Regions from separate parts of the Micromonospora echinofusca genome, predicted to be linked through region 2. Evidence: riboswitches for the same ligand, from Rfam matches in the RefSeq annotation. Region 2 holds a riboswitch; the other holds the start of a gene.
What was found. Region 2 has a riboswitch for glycine ahead of GA0070610_RS31145 (hypothetical protein). Riboswitches for the same ligand answer to the same signal wherever they lie in the genome.
Positions count from the first base shown of each region.

Region 1: linked by a shared signal. The riboswitch ahead of gcvP (aminomethyl-transferring glycine dehydrogenase) and the one ahead of GA0070610_RS31145 (hypothetical protein) in region 2 are both predicted to bind glycine.

Region 1 covers NZ_LT607733.1:2,998,621-3,008,855, forward strand. Annotated here, with positions in the region: gene gcvH (glycine cleavage system protein GcvH) at 1-201, shown strand, start outside; gene odhI (oxoglutarate dehydrogenase inhibitor Odhl) at 416-868, shown strand; gene ftsR (transcriptional regulator FtsR) at 919-1,620, shown strand; gene GA0070610_RS13160 (bifunctional nuclease family protein) at 1,796-2,260, shown strand; gene GA0070610_RS13165 (MerR family transcriptional regulator) at 2,480-3,064, shown strand; gene GA0070610_RS13170 (nitric oxide synthase oxygenase) at 3,385-4,563, shown strand; gene GA0070610_RS13175 (globin domain-containing protein) at 4,567-5,784, shown strand; gene GA0070610_RS13180 (SPFH domain-containing protein) at 5,781-6,374, shown strand; gene GA0070610_RS13185 (NAD(P)H-binding protein) at 6,460-7,119, opposite strand; gene GA0070610_RS13190 (NAD-dependent protein deacetylase) at 7,277-8,119, shown strand; glycine riboswitch at 8,188-8,286, shown strand; gene gcvP (aminomethyl-transferring glycine dehydrogenase) at 8,359-10,235, shown strand, end outside.
Region 2 covers NZ_LT607733.1:3,221,006-3,231,240, reverse strand. Annotated here, with positions in the region: gene GA0070610_RS14175 (collagenase) at 1-1,845, opposite strand, end outside; glycine riboswitch at 2,102-2,194, shown strand; glycine riboswitch at 2,200-2,280, shown strand; gene GA0070610_RS31145 (hypothetical protein) at 2,333-2,608, shown strand; gene GA0070610_RS14165 (proline dehydrogenase family protein) at 2,819-3,754, shown strand; gene GA0070610_RS14160 (L-serine ammonia-lyase) at 3,792-5,162, shown strand; gene GA0070610_RS14155 (FAD-dependent oxidoreductase) at 5,330-6,706, shown strand; gene GA0070610_RS14150 (hypothetical protein) at 6,889-7,284, shown strand; gene GA0070610_RS31785 (FG-GAP-like repeat-containing protein) at 7,430-8,893, opposite strand; gene GA0070610_RS14140 (alpha/beta hydrolase) at 9,134-10,126, opposite strand; gene GA0070610_RS14135 (N-acetylmuramoyl-L-alanine amidase) at 10,206-10,235, opposite strand, start outside.

The DNA of each region.
Region 1 (10,235 bases), 220 kb from region 2:
TCGACCAAGAGCGTGTCGGAGATCTACGCCCCGCTCAGCGGTACGGTGTCGGCGCGCAACGAGGCGCTCGGCGACACCCCTGAGGTGATCAACACGGATCCGTACGGTGCGGGTTGGTTGGTGGAGATCGCCTTGGACGATCCGGCGGCGGTCGACGGCCTGTTGTCCGCGGACGCGTATCGTGAGCTCACCGAGAGCTGAGCGCGTCCCTTCCGGGCGTGGTGGGTGTTCCGCGCGTCCGGTTGCCCTGCATTTCGGCGCTGGCTAGGCTCGCCCAGTCGACCGAGAATCCAATAGTTCAGCGTTGCGGAATTGCCTTTCCGGGCACGGGGAGCCAGCCGCCGGGTGTGGTAGTGCCCGGCGGCCAGACCCGCCATTACCCGACGCCGACCGAACAGATCCGTGAGGTGGTCCCATGACGCGCCCAGACGACGAGTTCCCCCCACTCGACGTCACTTCGACGCTCAATCTCGGTTCGCTCGACGAAGTGCTGGAGGGGCCGGACACCGATGTGGTGCCGAGCCGGATGTCCGGTTCGTTGCCGCCGGGTATGGCGCTGCTGGTGGTTCGCCGGGGTCCGAACGCGGGTGCCCGGTTCCTGTTGGATCACGATGTGACGACCAGCGGTCGTCACCCGGACAGTGACATCTTCTTGGACGACGTGACGGTGTCGCGGCGGCATGCGGAGTTCCACCGTGACGGTGGGACGTTCACGGTGCGGGACGTGGGAAGTCTGAACGGCACGTACGTGAACCGGGAGCGGGTCGAGGCGGCCACGTTGAGCAATGGTGACGAGGTGCAGATCGGCAAGTTCCGGGTGGTGTTCATCGCCGGTCCGCGTCCCGAGGAGGGGGCCGGCCGGGGGTGAACGAGCCTGCGGCCTCCACGCCGCCCGAGGCGGCCCGCGCCCGTCCGCTGATGAGCATCGGCGAGGTGCTGGGTCAGCTGCGGGTTGATTTCCCGGACGTGACCATTTCGAAGTTGCGGTTCCTCGAGGCCGAGGGTCTGGTGGAGCCGCAGCGGACGGCTGCGGGTTACCGGAAGTACAGCTGGGACGATGTGGCGCGGTTGCGGTTCGTGTTGACCGCGCAGCGGGACCAGTATCTGCCCTTGCGGGTGATCCGTGATCAGTTGGCGCAGTGGGACGCGTCCGGGGAGTCGCCGGGTCGGCAGCGGCCGACGTTGGTGGCGGTGGGTCCGGACGGTGAGGTTCCGGGGCGGGTGTCGGAGGAGCCGGCCGGGTCGTCGCAGGTGCGGCTCGGCCGGTTGGATCTGGTGGCGCGCAGTGGGATCGACGAGTCGACGCTGGGCGAGTTGGAGCGCCTTGGTGTGGTGGTGTCGGATCCGCCGGGTTGGTACGACGACGATGCGTTGATCATTGCGCGTGCGGTGGCGGGTCTGGCGGCGTACGGGTTGGAGCCGCGGCATCTGCGGGCGTTCCGGACGGCGGCGGATCGGGAGGTCGGTCTGTTCGCGCAGTTGGTGGCGCCGTTGGCGCGGCAGAGTGATCCGGCGGCGCGGGCGCGGGCTGCGGAGACGGCGCGGGAGTTGGTGGCGTTGTCGCAGCAGTTGCATGCGGCGTTGGTGCGGGTGGGGTTGCGCTCGACGTTGGGTCGGTGATCCGGTGGGGCGTGCGGAAAGATCTTCCCCGGGAAGCGTGTCGTAGGCTTGCCGGGGTAACCCCTTTCTGGCGCGGGCGTGGTGCGGGTAGCGCATGGGACGGCCGTGTCGCGGTCCGTGTACCGTGCAGGGAAGGGCGCGGTGCGGCGTAGGTGACAACGACACGGAGGCGGCGGTGCGCGAGCTGAGCGTGGTCGGAGTTCGGGTGGAGCTGCCCAACAACCAGCCGATCGTCCTGCTCAGGGAGGTCGAGGGGGACCGCTATCTGCCGATCTGGATCGGTGCGGTCGAGGCGACGGCGATCGCCTATGAGCAGCAGGGGGTCAAGCCGGCCCGGCCGCTGACCCATGATCTTCTGCGGGACGTGTTGGCGGCGTTGAAGGCGCCGTTGCAGGCGGTGGAGATCACGGAGCTGAAGGAGAACGTCTTCTACGCGGATCTGTTGCTCGGTGACGGGGTGCGGGTGTCGGCCCGGCCGAGTGATTCCATCGCGTTGGCGTTGCGGGTCGGTGCGCCGATTCGTTGTGCCGAGGAGGTCCTCAGCGAGGCGGGGATCGTGATCCCGGACGAGCAGGAGGACGAGGTGGAGAAGTTCCGCGAGTTCCTGGACCAGGTGCGTCCGGAGGATTTCGCCGGCTGATTCCGGTCTTTCGCGCGGGTGGACAAGCTTGTCGGGCGCGGCGTCGTCCGTCACGTTCAGTGACGGTACGGTGCTGTGGATGATCGTCGTTGTCGTGTGTCGCGGCGTGTCGCAACGGTTCCTGCGGGGCAATTTCTCAAGGCGGCTATAGGGTTGCCGTGTCGAGGGGTGCACGTCCCGGAAGCGACGTGTCACCGCACTGGCGGGGAGGTTGTCCGGATGCACGAGCCGCGAGATCCCGATCCGGGTATGGAGCTGGACGAGCCGGGTGTGGCGCCGCCGGGTTGGGCGACCGAGGGTGACGGTGCCGTGGGGTACCGGGGTGTGACGGCCTGCCATGCGGTGGGGATCAGCTACCGCCAGTTGGATTACTGGGCCCGCACGGGGTTGGTGGTGCCGAGTGTGCGCGACGCTTCGGGTTCGGGCACGCAGCGGTTGTATTCGTTCCGGGACCTGGTGGTCCTGAAGGTGGTGAAGCGGCTGCTGGACGCCGGGGTGTCGTTGCAGAACATCCGTAAGGCGATCGAGGCGCTGCGCTCCCGGGGGGTGGAGGATCTCGCGGGCATCACGTTGATCTCCGATGGCACGACCGTGTACGAGTGCCGGTCGCCGGAGGAGGTGGTCGATCTGTTGCAGGGTGGCCAGGGCGTGTTCGGCATCGCGATCGGTGGGGCGTTCAAGGAGATTCAGGGTTCCTTGTCGCACCTGCCGTCGGAGCCGGCGACGTCGGTGGAGGCGCCGGTGGCGGCTGATCCGGTGGGTGACGAGTTGGCGGCACGTCGGGCGCGTCGTCGGGCTGGTTGACGGGCCCGGGGCGGTCTTCTGTGGGCGGCTGCCGGGCCCGGGTGGGTGGCGCCTGACGGTCCGGTGTGTGGTGTACGCCACGTCGTGACCTGTCGCCTTGTTGACACTCTTGCCGATCATGGCAATCCTGTCTGCGTCGTTGCGCCTGTCACGCACGGATGTCGCCGCCCGTCGGGTGTGGGCGGTCGTGGGTCGGTGCACGGAACACGACGCAGGCAGCGGCGGTGACGCCTGCCCGACGATCGGATTGAACCGAAGTGCAGACCGACCTGGATGCCGTGGGCGGGGGTTGCCCCGTGTCGCACGCGTCCGCTTCGCCGATGGGGGCGCTGACGGCGGAGGCGGTGGGGGATCCGACGGCGGAGGCGGTGGAGTTCCTGCACCTGTACCACGAGGAGCGCCGGCTGCCGGGGGTGGCGGCGCGGGTGGCGGGGGTGCGGGAGGAAATCGCGGTGACCGGCACGTACCGGCACACCGGCGACGAGTTGACCTACGGGGCGAAGGTGGCGTGGCGGCAGTCGGCGCGCTGCGTGGGGCGGGCCCGGTGGGCGGGGTTGAAGGTCCGTGACCGGCGTGACGTGACGACCGTGGCGGGGATGGCGCGGGAGTTGGCGCAGCATCTGGCGGTGGCGGACAACGGTGGGCGGATCCGGTCGGTGATGACGGTGTTCGCGCCCGACCGGCCGGGGGTGGGTCCGCGGGCGCGGATCTGGAACGACCAGTTGATCCGCTACTGCGGGCACCGGTTGGACGACGGGTCGGTGCTGGGCGATGCGGCGCAGGTGGCGATGACGGACGCGGTGCGGCGCCTGGGGTGGCGGCCGCCGGCGGTGCCGGGGCGCTTCGATCTGCTGCCGTGGGTGCTCGAGACGGCGTACGAGGATCCGACGTTGGTGCCGGCGCCCCGGGAGTTGGTGCGGGAGGTGGCGCTGGCGCATCCGGCGTACCCGTGGTTCGCGCGGTTGCGGTTGCGGTGGCACGCGCTGCCGGTGATCAGCACGATGCGGCTGCGGGTGGGTGGGGTCGACTACAGCTGCGCCCCGTTCAACGGGCACTACCTGGGCGACGAGATCGGCACCCGGAACATGGGCGACGGGGACCGCTACGACCAGTTGCTGCCGGTGGCGCGCGGGTTGGGGTTGGACACGTCGCGTGAGGACACGCTGTGGCGTGAGCACGCGGCCCTGGTCATCAATCAGGCGGTGTTGCACTCGTTCCGCTCGGCGGGGGTACGGGTGTCGGATCCGCACACGGAGTCGGAGCTGTTCATGCGGTTCTGCGCGCAGGAGGAGCGGGCGGGTCGGCCGGTGCACGGCGACTGGTCGTGGCTCAACGGCAGTGTGGGGTGGGCGGCGTTGCACGCGGTGCATCACCGCTACTACGACCCGCGGGTGCCGAATCCGAACCTGTGGCAGACCGGTCGCGCGTATGGTGCCGCGGGTGTCGTGTCGGCGACGTTGCGGCAGCGGCACGACGTGGCAGGCCGAGGGGAGGGCTGAGGCATGGACGTGGTGGCGTTGCGCCAGAGTTGGGCTCAGCTGTGTGTGGCGGGGGCGGAGGCGGCGAGGTACTTCTACGCGACGTTGTTCCTGATCGCGCCCGAGACGCGGGCGATGTTCCCGACGAACATGGAGTACCAGCAGGACAAGTTGCTGGCGGCGTTGGGGCACATCGTCACGCACGTCGACGACGAGCGGGAGGTGACGGCGTTCGCGCGGCGGCTGGGTGCCGATCACCGGCGGTTCGAGGGCGAGGACCGGCAGGGCCGGATGGTGCCGTTGGGGGAGGGGCACTACATCCGGGTGGGGCAGGCGTTGCTGGCCACGTTGGAGCGGTTCCTCGGTCCTCGGTGGACGCCGCAGCTGCGGGCGGAGTGGGCGGCGGCGTACGAGTTGGTGGCGCGGTTGATGCTCGCCGGTGCGGCGGAGGCGGAGCGGACGTCGCCGCCGTACTGGGAGGCGGAGGTGCTGGCGGCGCAGCGGCGGCGCGCCGACGTGTGTGTGTTCACGGTCCGCCCGAACTATCTGTGCGAGTACCTGCCGGGGCAGTCGTTGCCGGTGCAGGTGCCGCAGCTGCGGGCGTGGCGGTATCTGTCGCCGGCGAATGCGCCGCGCGCGGACGGGACGATCGAGTTCCATGTGCGGGCGACGGGTCGCTTCTCCACGCATCTGGTGCGCAGGCTGCGTGAGGGTGACCGGGTGTTGCTGGGCTCGCCCGTGGGGACGGCGTTGTCGTCGTACGACCGGTCTCCGGGGTTGGCGTTGCTGTTGGTGGCGGGGGGTACGGGGTTGGCGCCGCTGCGGGCGGTGGTGGAGGCGTTGCGGCAGGGCTCGGATCGGACGACGACGCTGGTGGTGGGTGCGCGGACCCCGGACGACCTGTACGACGACGCGGCGCTGCGGGAGTTGGCGTCGGCGTCGGCGCAGCCGTGGCGTTCGGCGTGGCTGCGGTACGTGCCGACGGTGGAGTCGGGTTGGCAGTGGCAGGGGGCGGTGGGCACGGCCGCCGAGACGGCGGTGCGGTTGGGTCCGTGGCCGGACACCGAGGTGTTGGTGTGTGGCAGCCCGGAGATGACCAGGGCGACGGTGGCCGCTCTGACGGCGTCGGGGGTGCCGGCGCAGCGGATCCTGGTGGAGGGGTACGACCATTCGCTCTATCCGCCACTGGCGGGCGCGGCTGCCGCCGTGCGGGACGACTTCGGTGGGACGGGGGTGCGATGAGCGTCGAGCATGGCGACCTCGCCGATGCGCGTGGTGAGCTGGCCCGGGCGGTGGGTGCGTTGGAGGTGCGTCGGTTCCGGGGCAGCCGGTGGTTGTCCGCCGACGAGGTGGTCGACCTGACGCGTTCGGCCGACGAGCGGGTGGCGTTGCTGGGTGGTGAGGTGGACCGGCTGCGGCGGGAGAACGAGGGCCTGGTGCAGCAGGTGGAGATGCTGCGGCACGGCGCGTTGCCCAGCACCGCCGCGCGGGGCCCGGATCCGATGGTGATCGAGTTGGCGATGCGGGCGCAGGACGAGGCGAACCGGACGATCGGTGAGGCCAGCGCGGAGGGCGCGGAGATCATCGCTGACGCGCGGCGGCAGGCCGACGAGATCATCGCGCAGGCGCAGGGCGTTGTCGGTTCGTCGCGGGGTGAGCAGGTGCGGCAGTTGGAGGAGCGGCACGCTGCCCTGGTGGCGGCGGTGGCGTCGGCGCAGCAGCATCTGAGCCGGTGGCAGGCGTACCTGTCGGAGCAGTCGGAGCAGTTGCGCGCCGACGCGGCGGCTGCCGGTGCGGTGAACGCGCACCTGCGGGCCGTGCTCGGCGAGTAGCCGCGCCGGTCCCGTCCGGCGGGTCAGCGTCGGTCGGTGGGGGCACCGCGTCGCCGTCCCCGCCGTGCCGTTGCCACAACTGCCGTCAGCGTCGGTCGACGGCGGCGACGGCGTCGGCGATGGGGGTGTCGCCGCCGACGACCTCCAGGATCGTGCCGGCGCTGTGCGGGTGGTAGAGCAGGGCGACGAGGACCCGGGCGACGTCGGTGCGGGTGACGGCGCCCGCCGGTGCCTGCCGGGCGAGGGTGATGCGCCCGGTGGGCGGGTCGTCGGTGAGGCGGCCGGGGCGCAGGATCGTCCAGTCCAGGTCGCGGCCGGTCAGGTCGTCCTCGGCGGCCTTCTTCGCCCGCAGGTACGTGGCGAACACCTCGTCGGTGCCGGCGGGCGCTTCGCTCTCCACGCCCATGGACGACACCAGCAGGTAGCGGCGGACGTCGGCGCGTTGCGTGGCGTCGGCGAGCAGGACGGCGCCGGCCCGGTCGACGGTGTCCTTGCGGCCGGCGCCGCTGCCGGGGCCGGCGCCGGCGGCGAAGACGACGGCGTCGGCGCCGTGCAGGTGCTCGGCGAGTTCGTCGACGCCGACGTGTTCGAGGTCGGCGACGACGGGGTGGGCGCCGGCGGCGCGCAGCGCGGCGGCGTGGTCGGGGTTGCGGATCAGGCCGACGGCGGTGTCGCCCCGACCGGCGAGTTCGCGGTGGGCGAGCTGGGCGATCTTGCCGTGGCCTCCGGCGATGACGACGCGCATACTGCCAACCTAGCCGCCGCTTCGGCCCGGCGCGGCCGGTCGGCCCGGGTGGCGGCGCGGGGCGTGGCCGGGCGGCGGGGTGGCGGCGCGGGGTGTGCACCGGCGGGACGGTGGCCGGCGTTCGCCGAGGGGCACCTGCCTGAGGCAGCATGGACGGGTGACGGAGACGGTCGACGCGCTGGCCGGGCTGGTGGCCGGCGGCGGTGTCGTGGTGTTGAGCGGGGCGGGGCTGTCCACCGAGTCGGGCATCCCCGACTACCGGGGGCCCAGTGGCGCGGCGCGGCGGCACACCCCGATGACGTACCAGGTGTTCACGCGTGACCCCCTGGCGCGGCGGCGCTACTGGGCGCGCAGCCACCTGGGGTGGCGGATGATCGCGCGGGCGACGCCGAACGAGGGGCACCGGGCGGTGGCGCGGCTGCAACGCGGCGGGCTGGTCGACGGGATCATCACCCAGAACGTGGACGGGTTGCACACCGCTGCGGGCAGCGCGCAGGTGGTGGAGCTGCACGGCCGCCTCGACGAGGTGGTGTGCCTGGACTGCGGCAACCAGACGTCGCGGGAGGAGCTGGACCGGCGGCTGCGGGAGGTGAACCCGGGCTTCGACGCGCGGGTGACGGCGGTCAACCCGGACGGTGACGTGGATCTCGCCGACGAGCAGGTGGCCGGGTTCCGTACGGTCGGCTGCACGTTCTGTCGGGGAGGCATGTTGAAGCCGGACGTGGTGTTCTTCGGTGAGACGGTGCCCGCGGCGCGGGTGGCCCGCTGTTTCGAGCTGGTGGCGCGGGCGCGGCTGCTGCTGGTGCTGGGGTCGTCGTTGACGGTGATGTCGGGTCGCCGGTTCGTGGTGGCGGCGGCGAAGTCGGGCATTCCGGTGGTGATCGTCAACCAGGGGCCGACCCGGGGTGACGGGTACGCGGCGTTGACGGTCGACGCGCCGTTGGGTCGGCTGCTGCCGGCGCTGGCCGACCGGGCGGTCGGCGGTGTGCCGGTGGGCTGACCGGCAGGGGCGGCAGCGGCCTGTCGGGGTGTGGAGCAGCGGGCGCTGGTAGCGTTGACCATGCCGGTAGCACCCACGTGGGAGAGACCGCCCAGCAGCATCTCAGGCGGCGCCGAAGGGGCAAATCCTCCCCGGAACCTCTCAGGCAAAAGGACCTCGTGGGCAGGCACTGTGGAGCGCCTCGTGGGCGCGACAGAGGGGGAGGCCGACCTGTCGACCTCGCCCCGGGAGTGCCGCCCATGACCGCAGAGCAGTTCGCCGCCCGCCACATCGGTCCCGATCCGCACGACGAGCGCCGGATGCTGGAGGCCGTCGGTTACGGCTCGGTCGAAGAGCTGATGGACGCGGCGATCCCCGAGGTGATCCGCTGGCACGGCACCCTGGACCTGCCGGAGCCGGCCAGCGAGCACGACGCCCTCGCCGAGTTGCGGGCGTTGGCGGCCCGCAACACCGTCGTGGTGTCGATGATCGGGCTGGGCTACCACGGCACGCACACCCCGGCGGTGATCCGCCGCAACGTGCTGGAGGATCCGGCCTGGTACACGGCGTACACGCCGTACCAGCCGGAGATCAGCCAGGGGCGGCTGGAGGCGTTGCTGAACTTCCAGACGATGGTCACCGACCTGACCGGGTTGGCCACCGCGAACGCGTCGATGCTCGACGAGGGCACCGCCGCGGCCGAGGCGATGACTCTCGCGCACCGGGCGTCGAAGAGCAAGAGCGCGGTGTACGTGGTCGACGCGGACACCCTGCCGCAGACCATCGCGGTGATCGCCAGCCGGGCCGAGCCGCTCGGTATCGACGTGCGGGTCGTCGACACCGGGCGTGACGAGTTGCCGGCGGAGTTCTTCGGCCTGCACCTTCAGTACCCGGGGGCGTCGGGGGCGGTACGCGATCAGGCGGGTCTGGTCGAGGCGGCGCACGCCGTGGGGGCGCTGGTGACCGTGGCGGCGGATCTGCTGGCGCTGACGCTGCTGCGCCCGCCGGGGGAGATCGGCGCCGACATCGCCGCCGGCACGACGCAGCGTTTCGGTGTGCCGATGGGCTTCGGTGGGCCGCACGCCGGCTACCTGGCGGTGCGGGCGGGGCTGGAGCGGATGCTGCCCGGCCGCCTGGTGGGGGTGTCGCGTGACGCGGACGGCAACCCGGCGTACCGGCTGGCGTTGCAGACCCGGGAGCAGCACATCCGCCGTGAGAAGGCGACCAGCAACATCTGCACGGCGCAGGTGCTGCTGGCGGTGATGGCCGGCATGTACGCCGTCTACCACGGTCCGGACGGGCTGCGGGAGGTCGCCCGCCGTACGCATGACAGGGCGGTGCGGTTGGCGGCGGCGCTGCGGGGCCTGGACGGCGTGGAGGTGGTGCACGAGGCGTTCTTCGACACGGTCCTGGCGCGGGTGCCGGGCCAGGCGGGGGCGGTCGTGGCCGACGCCGCCGCGCGGGGCGTGAACCTGCGCCTGGTCGACGCCGACCACGTGGGGGTGTCGTGCGACGAGACGACCACGCCAGCGCACCTGCGGACGGTGTGCGACGCGTTCGCGGCCGTCCTCGGCGGGCGGGCCGGGGGCGTGGCGGCGGTGTGGGACGCGCCGGTCGGGGGCGTGTTGCCGGCGGCGCTGACCCGTACGTCGGACTTCCTCACCCACCCGGTGTTCCGCAGCCACCACTCGGAGACGGCGATGCTGCGTTACCTGCGGCGGCTGTCGGACTTCGACTACGCCCTGGACCGGGGGATGATCCCGCTCGGGTCGTGCACGATGAAGCTCAACGCCACCACCGAGATGGAGCCGGTGAGCTGGCCGGAGTTCGCCCACATCCACCCGTTCGCGCCGGACGCGCAGACCTCCGGATACCGGGAGATGATCTCCCAGTTGGAGGGGTGGCTGGCGGAGGTGACCGGCTACGACGTGGTCAGTGTGCAGCCCAACGCCGGTTCGCAGGGCGAGCTGGCGGGCCTGTTGGCGATCCGGGCCTACCACCGCGACCGGGGTGAGGGGCACCGCGACGTGTGCCTGATCCCGTCGTCGGCGCACGGCACCAACGCGGCCAGCGCGGTGATGGCCGGCATGCGGGTCGTCGTGGTGGGCTGCGACGACGGGGGCAACATCGACCTGGT
Region 2 (10,235 bases):
GGCGTTCCAGTTGCCCGCGCGGTAGTGCCCGAGCAGCGTGGTGACGTCACCGCGGTGCGACTGGAGCATGTACCGCACCGCCAGGTAGCCCCACCGGTAGACGCGGTTGGTGTCGTGGCCGTACGTGGTGTCGAAGAGCGTACGCAGCGGGTACGTCTTCTTCCCGGCCTCGGTGATGGCGGCGCCGTAGGTCAGCTCCCGGTACGAGTACGACACGTACTCGGCGAAGCCCTCGATCCACCAGATGGTCGGGGTGGCGATGTTGGCGGTGAAGTCGCCGTACAGGTTGAAGCGACCGTCGAGGTAGTGGGTGTACTCGTGGTTGAGGTTCCAGATCTCGAAGGTGGGTCGCAGCCACTCCGCCTCGTACGCGATGAAGCGCGCCTGGTTGCCGGCGGCCGCCGGGTCGCCTTCGAGGTACATGCCGCCGTTGTTCGTGTCGATGCCGAACATCGGCCCGCCGTACGTCTGGTAGTCGGCGCTGGAGTCGAAGACCACGACCTCGATGGTCGTGTTGCGGTCGTTGGCGACCGGGCCCGTGTCCGCCGCGACGGAGTGGAAGTAGGCGTCCTGGTTGCGCATGCTCGCGCACGCCCGGTCGAGCTGGGCCGAGGTCATCTGCTGGGCCCGGACGCGGATGGTGCTGCCACAGGTGTAGGTGATCGGCAGGACCTCGGCCGCCAGCCGCCGCTGGAGGTCGCAGGTGCCGTAGTAGGCGCACTCGGCCTTGTCGTAGTGGTCGGTCATCTCGGCGACGCCGACCCAGAGGGCGGCGGTGGGGCCGGTGATCGCGCTCAGGTCGAGCAGGCCCCGGGCCAGGGGCCGCGCCTTCGACCGCAGGGCGGGGTGCTGGAGGAAGCGGCCCAGTTCGCGGCCGGCGTTGGAGACGAGGTAACCCCGGTCGGTGCCGAGCAGGGCCCGCCTGCCGGAGGCGAAGGCGTACAGGGTGTCCAGCACGCTCGGGTCGGCGCTGACCGTGCTGACGAACTCGGGCACCTGATGGCCCCGGAACAGCACCGTGTAGACGTTGTTGACGGCGCTGAGCATCCACCACGACGAGTCGTACGAGCTGTCGTAGCCGGTCAGCAGCCGCTTCACCACGTACAGGTAGCGGGCGTTCTCCTCCGCGCTGTCGATGAGGGTGACCGCCTCGGCCAGCACCTCGCCGTTGGCGTCGCTGACGTCGCCGGAGCGGCTGTTGGCGAAGAACGTGTCCAGCCCGGCGCGGATGGCGGCGCGCAGGCCGGGGCCGTACGAGCCCACCGTGGCGGGGTGGTTCCACTGCACGTAGTAGCCGGCCCGCAGGTACAGCACGAGCTGGGCGGTGCCCGTGCGGTTGGTGCCGTCGTAGGTGGCGGCGTCGTCCCGCAGCCCGTACGCCACGCTGGTCATCTGCGCCTCGCGGAAGGCCTGGGCGGCGTCGCTGCCGGAGAGGCTGAACAGGGTGTTCACGCAGTCGGTCGTGGCCGCCCTGATCTGCTGCACCAGCGCGTTGCCGGTCCGGCCGGTGAAGTCGCCGACCGCGCACGGCGCCGCGGCCGAGCCGCGCATCGACGGGGCGGTGCGCCGCCCCGCGTCGTCGGGCCGGTCGTAGTCGCGGCGCAGCTCCTCCCGGGACGAGGGGAGCGGGGCCCGCTCGCTGACCGGTAGTGGCGACCGCCGCACGTGGGCGTCGGCGGCACCGGAGCCGGGACCGGCGTCGGTCGGGGCGGCGCCGGTCGGCCTGGGCGGCGGCGCCGCGCTTGCGGTGCCGGCGGAGGCCATCGGGGCCAGCCCCAGGGCCAGTACCAGTGCGAGCGGGGCGGCGAGCCAGCCGCGCCGGTGTCGTGGTCTCGTGGTTCTCACGGGTCGCCTCCTGGCGTTCGTGGTCCGGCCGGGCGGCCGGCGGGTGGTGGTGTGAGGTGGCTGCGCGCGCTGACGCCCGTCGATCAAGCGGGGTCCGCGCTGCGGGTGGCCAGTACAATGGCACACATCACACATCGTGTAAAGGATCGTTGATGGTCGATATGCGTGCCGGTCCGGCGACCGTCCGTGGTCGTTGACACCCGCTCGACCGGTCGCCTAGGGTCTGCGGGCGACCCACAACTACATAGACGCCGTTCGAACCCGCGCGGGAGAGATCCCGACCGTCCGTCGGGGCGCCGAAGGAGCAAACTCCCAAGAAACTCTCAGGCCCCGTTACCGCTCGGGTGAGGCGAACTCTGGAAAGCAGACGATCCGTCGTCTCACCCACGGTGCAAGCCGCCAACCGGCGGTGAAGCTCTCAGGTCGATGACAGAGCGGGAGGCAACCGACCGTACGACGCGACCGCGTCGGGACGAGGGAGGCCTCCGTGCAGCACAGTCCGACCATCCTGCTCCGCTCACCCCTGCACGCCGTGCGCGCCGAACTCGGCGTCCGGTTCACCGGCTGGTCCGCGCCGCTGCGCCACGGCAGCGAGACCGCCGGGCACCGCGCGGTACACGAACGCGCCGGCCTCTTCGCTGCAGGTCGGTCCGGGTCGGTCGCGTCCGGCGCCCTCAGCCCCGCCGACGCGGTACGCGGCACTCCGCCGCCGCCCTCGGCGACGTCATCTACGCCGAGCCGCCCGAACCGGGCACCCACCTGAGCGCGGGCGAGGTCTGCGGCGAGGTGGAGTCCACCAAGTGACGGCCGACGAGTACCGCGCCTACCTGGCCGACGCGGCGGCTGCGGGCCCCACGGCCCACCCGTGAACCATCCGCCGGGGACGCGTGCGTGCACCGCACCCCGGCGGCACCAACCCGCTCGCCGCCGTCCGGCGACGGCGTCGCGACCCGGCCCTCCGGAAAGGCGTTCCATGCCGAACAAGCTCCTGCTCCTGGCCGCGGAGAACGAGCGCATGCGCGCACTGGTCTCGCGCTCGTCCCTGACCCGGGGAATCGTCCGCCGGTTCGTCGCGGGCGAGGAGGATCGTGAGGTGGTCGCGGTGGCCCGCCGGCTCGCCGGGGTGGGCCTCCAGGTCACGATCGACCTCCTCGGCGAGGGGACCACGGCGCTCGCGCAGGCCGAGGCCACCCGCGACACGTACCTCGCCCTGCTGTGGTCGCTGCACGCCGCGGACCTGGCCGCGACCGCCGAGGTCTCACTGAAGGTCTCGGCGCTCGGTGGGTCGCTGCCGGGTGACGGGTACGGGCACGCCCTGCGGCTCACGCGCGACGTCTGCGCCGCCGCCGCGGCCGTCGGGTCGAGCGTCACCATCGACATGGAGGACCACACGACCGTCGACGCGACCCTCACCCTGCTCGGCGAGCTGCGGGCGGAGTTCCCGTGCGTCGGGGTCGCCCTCCAGGCGTGCCTGCGGCGTACGGCGGCCGACTGCCGCCGGCTCGCCCACGCGGGCAGCCGGGTCCGCCTGGTGAAGGGCGCCTACGCCGAGCCCGCCTCGGTGGCGTACGTCCGGAAGCGCCAGGTCGACGACGAGTTCCGGCGGTGCCTGCGCATCCTCATGGAGGGACAGGGGTATCCGATGGTCGCCACCCACGACCCGAAGCTCATCGAGCACACCCTGCACCTGGCGCGGCTGGGCGGGCGCAGCGTCGAGGACTTCGAGTTCCAGATGCTGTACGGCATCCGCGAGAACGAGCAGCTGCGACTGGCGTCGGGCGGGAACCGGATGCGGGTCTACCTGCCGTACGGCCGCGACTGGTACGCGTACTTCATGCGGCGACTCGCCGAGAAGCCCACGAACCTGCTGCTGCTGGCCCGCTCGTTCACGCCCGGTTCCGCCAATTGAGCCGCCAGGTGCGGCCGACGCGACAGGAAGTACAGCCATGATCAGTGTGTTCGATCTGTTCAGTGTCGGTATCGGGCCGTCCAGCTCCCATACGGTGGGGCCGATGCGGGCGGCCCGTACGTTCGTCGCGGGGTTGAAGGCCGATGGGTTGTTGGCTGGGACGGCTCGGGTGCGGGCGGAGTTGTTCGGGTCGCTGGGCGCGACGGGGCATGGTCACGGCAGTGATCGGGCGGTGTTGCTGGGGTTGGCCGGTGAGGTTCCGGAGTCGGTCGACACGGACGCGGTGGAGGCGCGGGTGGGGCGGGTGCGCGTCGAGGGGCGGCTGAGTCTGCTCGACGCGCACGAGGTTGATTTCGATGTGGACCGGGATCTGGTGTTGCACCGGCGTCGGTCGTTGCCGTACCACCCGAACGGGATGGCGTTCGTCGCGTACGACGACGCGGGCGCGGAGTTGCGGGTGCGGACGTACTACTCGGTGGGTGGTGGGTTCGTGGTGGACGAGGCGGCGGCGGGGGCGGATCGGATCAAGCCCGACGGCACGCGGGTGCGGTATCCGTTCCTGACCGGTGCGCAGCTGCTCGGCGTGACCGCGTCGACGGGGCTGTCGATCAGTGAGGTGATGCTCGCCAACGAGCTCTCCTGGCGTGGTGAGGGTGAGGTGCGTGCCGGTCTGTTGGGGATCTGGCGGGTGATGCGGGAGTGCGTCGAGCGGGGCTGCTCCCGGGACGGGGTGCTGCCCGGTGGTCTGAAGGTCCGCCGCCGCGCCGCCGAGCTGCGCCGCAGCCTGGAGACGGAGTCCGATGCGGCTGATCCGCTGCGGGCGATGGACTGGGTGACGCTGTTCGCCCTCGCGGTGAATGAGGAGAACGCGGCTGGCGGTCGGGTGGTGACGGCGCCGACGAACGGGGCTGCCGGGATCATTCCGGCGGTGCTGCATTACTACACCCGTTTCGTGCCGGGTGCCTGCGAGGAGGGGGTGGTGCGGTTCCTGTTGGCGGCGGGCGCGATCGGGGTGTTGTTCAAGGAGAACGCGTCGATCTCGGGTGCGGAGGTGGGTTGTCAGGGCGAGGTGGGTTCGGCCTGTTCGATGGCCGCCGCGGGGCTGGCCGAGGCGCTGGGCGGCACCCCCGAGCAGGTGGAGAACGCCGCCGAGATCGGCATGGAACACAATCTTGGGTTGACCTGTGATCCGGTTGGTGGTCTGGTGCAGATCCCCTGCATCGAGCGCAACGCGGTGGCTAGCATCAAGGCGATCACGGCTGCCCGGTTGGCGTTGCGTGGTGACGGGGTGCACCACGTCTCGTTGGACAAGGTCATCAAGACGATGCGCGAGACCGGCGCGGACATGAAGGTCAAGTACAAGGAGACGGCGCGCGGCGGACTGGCCGTCAACGTCATCGAGTGCTGATCCGCCCGGGTACGCACAGCGGGCATCCCTCGGGTCCCCGCTCGCGCCCGACGCCTGTGCGACGATTGTCGGACGTCGCGCCGACCGGTCCTCCCGCCGGTCCGCCTCGCGCCGGTCCCGGGCAGGCAGGCGGGAAGGCACACACCTCGTACCCCTTGGAGGGCGTCATGTCCCTGTCCCCGGCCCGGGTCCTCGCCGGACTGAACGCGGTGCGGCCCCCCGACCAGGCGTCCCCCGTCGTCGGCAGGGCCGTCGTGGTCGGCGGCAGTGTCGCCGGGCTGCTGGCGGCCCGGGTGCTGTCCGACTACGCGGAGAGTGTCGTGATCATCGATCGCGACGACCCACAGGGGACCGCCGGGCGACTGGGCGTTCCACAGGGGACGCAGTTGCACGCGCTGCTGCCCGGCGGCTTCCTCCTGCTCGAGCGCCTGTTCCCCGGCTTCCGCGAGCAGGCCCTGGCCCAGGGGGCGGTCGAGGCGCCACCCGCGGCCCGGCGCAGCTACCTCGACGGCCGCCTCAAGGTCGTCGTGCCCGACGACGCCGACAGCCTGGCCGGCACCCGGCCCCTGCTGGAAGGGCTGATCCGCCAGCGGGTGCTGCGACTGCCCAACGTCAAGACGGTCACCGCCCGCGCCACGGGTCTCGTCTGCGAGGGTGGCGCGGCCACCGGGGTCCGCTGCGAGGCCGGCGGGGTGACGGGCGTCGAGTCGGGTGACCTCGTGGTCGACGCCATGGGACGATCGAGCAGGCTCTCCGACTGGTTGGAGCAGGCCGGCTGGCAGCGGCCCGCCCTGCGGCGGATGACCGTGAACCTCAACTACGCGACCGCCCTGTTCCGGCGCCGGGAGACCGACCCGCGGGCCACGGTGGTGATGGCGTTGCACACTCCGGGGACGCCGCCGGACGTGGCCGGTGCCGCGTACTTCGCCGTCGAGGACGGGCGCTGGATGGCCATGATGGCCGGCTACGGCGACAACCGCCCAGGGCGCACCGCGGACGACTTCGTACGCCGGCTGCGGGAGCAGTTCCCGCCGGAGTTCGGCGAGATGGCCGGGAACGAGATGCTCGGCGACGTCCGGACCTACCGCCACGCCGACAGCCGGCGGCGTGACTTCCACGCGCTGCGGCGGCTCCCGGCCGGGCTCGTCAGCGTCGGTGACGCCGTCGCGTCGTTCAACCCGGTGTACGGGCAGGGGATCACGGCGGCTGCCCTGCACGCGGCGTGCCTGTCGACGTACCTGCGGTCGCGTCCCGATCCGAGGGTGCCCGCGCGCCGGTTCTTCGCCCTTCAGAAGGTGGTCGTCGACGTGGCGTGGTCGATGTCGACCTCCGCCGACCTGGCGCTGCCGCACGTCGACGGGCCCTACCCGCGCGGCTACCGGCTCTCCAGTTGGGTCAGCAGGCAGATCGTCCAGGCGACCGTCACGGACGTGCCGACGGCGCGATGCTTCAACGAGGTGGTCTCCCTTCGCGCCCACCCGAGAACGCTGGCCACGCCCGGCGTGCTCCTGGGCGCGCTGCGGGCCAACCGTCGCGCCCGCTGAGCAGGTCGCCGCGTCCGCTTCCGGGAGGGCGCGTCACGCGATGAACCCCGGCGGGATGCGACCTCTTGCAGCCGACACCGCCGCGTGCAAGACGCCCGCCGGGAGGCCGCGTCGGCTCCTACCGTGAAGTGCGCGGCGACCAGCAGGTCGACGCCTCCCTCCCGGACAGGACGGTGGACCCCATGCGCGCAACCAATCCGACCACCCGAAACCGCTGGCTCGCCTCGCTCAGTGTCGCCGCCGCCACCGTGGCCGGTCTCGCCGTACCCCAGCAGGCGCAGGCCGCCGCCGGCGACGTCAGCTACGTCCTGAACCACACCAACGTCCGCGTCTGCGGATCGGTACGGCAGATCCAGTGTCCGGACGGGCTCGGCGCCAACGGCGTCAAGGGATCGGTCGTGGGCGACCAGTGGGACCGGACGTGGTGCTGGCGCGACGGCGAGTGGGCCGGCGAGCCCTCCACCAACCGCTGGTTCAAGATCACCGCGAACACCACCGCCGGCTGGAAGACCGGCTGGGTCAGCGCCGCCCAGGTGCCCATTCAGGCTTTCGTCCCGTGGTGCTCGAGCTGGAACTGATGTTCCGTCCCACCGCCGGACCTCGACTCGGCACTGCTGAGACGGCTGCGGGCCCCGCTCTCCCCGGCAAGGGAGCGGGGCCCGCAGCTTCACGCGGCGCCCTTCGCCTCACGGCGCTCCCGGCGGGACCGCCGGGGCGCCTGACTCAGAGGGTGGTTTCGCCGTTGAGGCCGAAGTAGTCGTGCCATTTGGTGCTGGGGTTGAAGGTGGTGCCGGTGGAGAGTCCTACGTAGACGTCGTTGGTGGTGTTCTTGGTGAAGACGATGATGTCGTCTTTGCCGTCGCCGTTGGCGTCGGCGAGGTAGGGGAATTCGTTGTTGAGGCAGAAGTAGTCGTGCCATTTGATGGTGGTGCCGGCGAATGATGTGCCGGTGGAGGTGGCGGCGTAGACGTCGGCGTTGGTGTCGCAGGTGAAGGTGACGATGTCGTCTTTGCCGTCGCCGTTGATGTCGCCGACGCGGGGTTTTTCGTTGCCGACGGCGAAGAGGTCGTGCCATTTCTGGGGGGTGCCGAACGAGGATCCGTTGGAGAGGGCGATGATGACGTCGGCGGCGGTGTTGGGGCCTTGGGTGAAGGTGATGATGTCGTCGCGGCCGTCGCCGTTGACGTCGCCGAGGGCGGGGTGTTCGCCGGGGATGGAGAAGTAGTCGTGCCATTTGACGGCGGTGCCGGTGAAGCTGGTGCCGGTGGAGAGGGCGACGTAGACGTCGGCGTTGTTGTCGTGGGTGAAGGTGATGATGTCGTCTTTGCCGTCGCCGTTGACGTCGCCGATGGCGGCGACTTCGTTGTGGGGGGCGAACCAGTCGTGCCATTTTTGGCTGGCGTTGAAGCTGGTGCCGGTGGAGGTGGAGACGTAGACGTCGGCGAGGGTGCCGTGGGTGAAGGCGACGATGTCGTCGCGTCCGTCGCCGTTGAAGTCTCCGGTGAGGAGGGTTTCGCCGTTGAGGCCGAAGAAGTCGTTCCATTTGTTGGAGGTGCCGGCGAAGGTGGTGCCGGTGGAGGTGGAGACGTAGACGTCGTTGAGGTTGCCGTGGGTGAAGGCGACGATGTCGTCCTTGCCGTCGCCGGTGAAGTCCGTGGGCGAACCCGCCAGATACCGACCACCCGACGGCGACGGGCCGCAGTTGTCGCTGACCAGGTACTTCTGGTTGTACTGGCCGGGATACGGCGCCAGTGACGTCCCGTTGATCACGATCGTCTGCCCGACGCCGTTGTAGAGTTGCTCGTAGTGGATGTGCGCGCCGGACGAGTTGCCGGTGCTGCCCGTGGTGCCGATCTGCTGGCCCTGCTGCACGTACGCCCCGTCGGGCACGGAGTAGGAGCTGAGGTGGAAGTAGTAGGTGGTCCACCCGCCGCCGTGGTCGATGACGATGTAGTTGCCGGCGCCGCTGGGCTGCGAGTACCGGCGGGCGACACCGGCCGCGGAGGCGAGCTGCGGCGTGCCGGCGGTGGATCCTCCGTCGGCCCGTACGAAGTCCAGGGCCAGCCGGACCTCGGCGCTGTGGTGCCCGTACGTCCACCGCTGCCCGCACGGGAACGGGGCCTTGAAGTTGGGCGCGGCGAGTGCGGGGGACGAGATGACCACCGCCCCGGTCAGTACGCCGACCACCAGGGTGAGCAGGGAGACCAGGATGCGACGCACCCTGCTCCTCGAATGCCGTGACATGGGTGACTCCGGTCAGGGAAGAGTCGGACGGGTGGGGCGCGCACCGCCAGGGCCCGGGCGGGGCTCGTCGCGCGCGGGAAGGACCGGCTGCCGGGCCGGAACGCACCGACCCGGCAGCGGTGGGGAGGGCGGAGCCGACGACGCGCCGCCGTGGTACGAGGGCGGCGCGTCGTCAGCCGGGAATCAGCCGGCGCGGCGCAGGCGCGCGAGCATCCCGTTGAGGTCGTCGACGAAGACGTTCTGCCGGAAGACGTGACCGCCGGACACCTCCCGCCCCTCGTGCGGGATGCCGGCCCGTGCCAGGGCCGCCCGGAACTCCCGCTGACCGGCGAGCACCTGCTCCTCGTTGATCCGGTCCCAGAAGTCCAGCGGTGCCGGCGAGTTGCCGGCGACCAGGAAGATGCGCTTGTGGCGGTAGCTCTCGATGCGTTGGATCGGGTTGTCGGCGCTGACCCGCGCCTCGTCCCACAGCGGCACGCCGTACACCGTGCCGCCGCCGAGGTCCATGGCGGCGGAGGTCGCGTTGGCCCAGTGCACGACGAGCCCGAAGTCCCGGCGCAGGCTGGCGGGGCCGGAGTGCGAGCTGACCGAGCAGAAGTGCCCGTAGTACTTGGCGGTGTACTTGAGGGCGCCGAACCCGCCCATCGAGAAGCCGGCCACGGCGCGGCCGTCGTACTCGGCGAACGTGCGGAAGTTCGAGTCGATCCACGGCAGCAGCTGTGCCATGTGGAACGTCTCCCAGTTGCGGGGCCCGGCGTTGCTGCTGACCGGGTTCGAGTACCACCCGGTGGAGGCGTCCGGCATGACGACGATGAGTTCCCTGCCGGCGGTCAGGTTGATGATGTTGTGGTGCAGGTGGAACTCCCGGAAGTCCGATCCGCCGCCGTGCAGCAGGTACAGCACCGGGTAGCGCTTGCCGCTGGTGTGGTAGCCGTCGGGGAGCAGGACGTTGACCGCCGGGTCCCACTCGATGGCGTCGGTGACGAACCGGTAGTACTGCAGCCGGCCGTAGTTCTCGTGCCGGAGGATGCGCAGGCCGTGGCCGTCGCCGGCGGCGGCGGCCGGACCCTGGGCGGCGAAGGCGCCGCCCAGGGCGCCGGCCGCGGCGACGCCCGCGGCACCGGTCAGCAGCCGCCGGCGACTGAGGGACTGACGGACGGCAGGGATGTTGTCCATGATTCCTCCATCGGGGGTGGGGCCGCGCCGAAGGGACTATGAAGTCGGCGCGGAGCTTTCCTTGTCTACGTGGGACGTCTCAGAGGGTGGTTTCGCCGTTGAGGCCGAA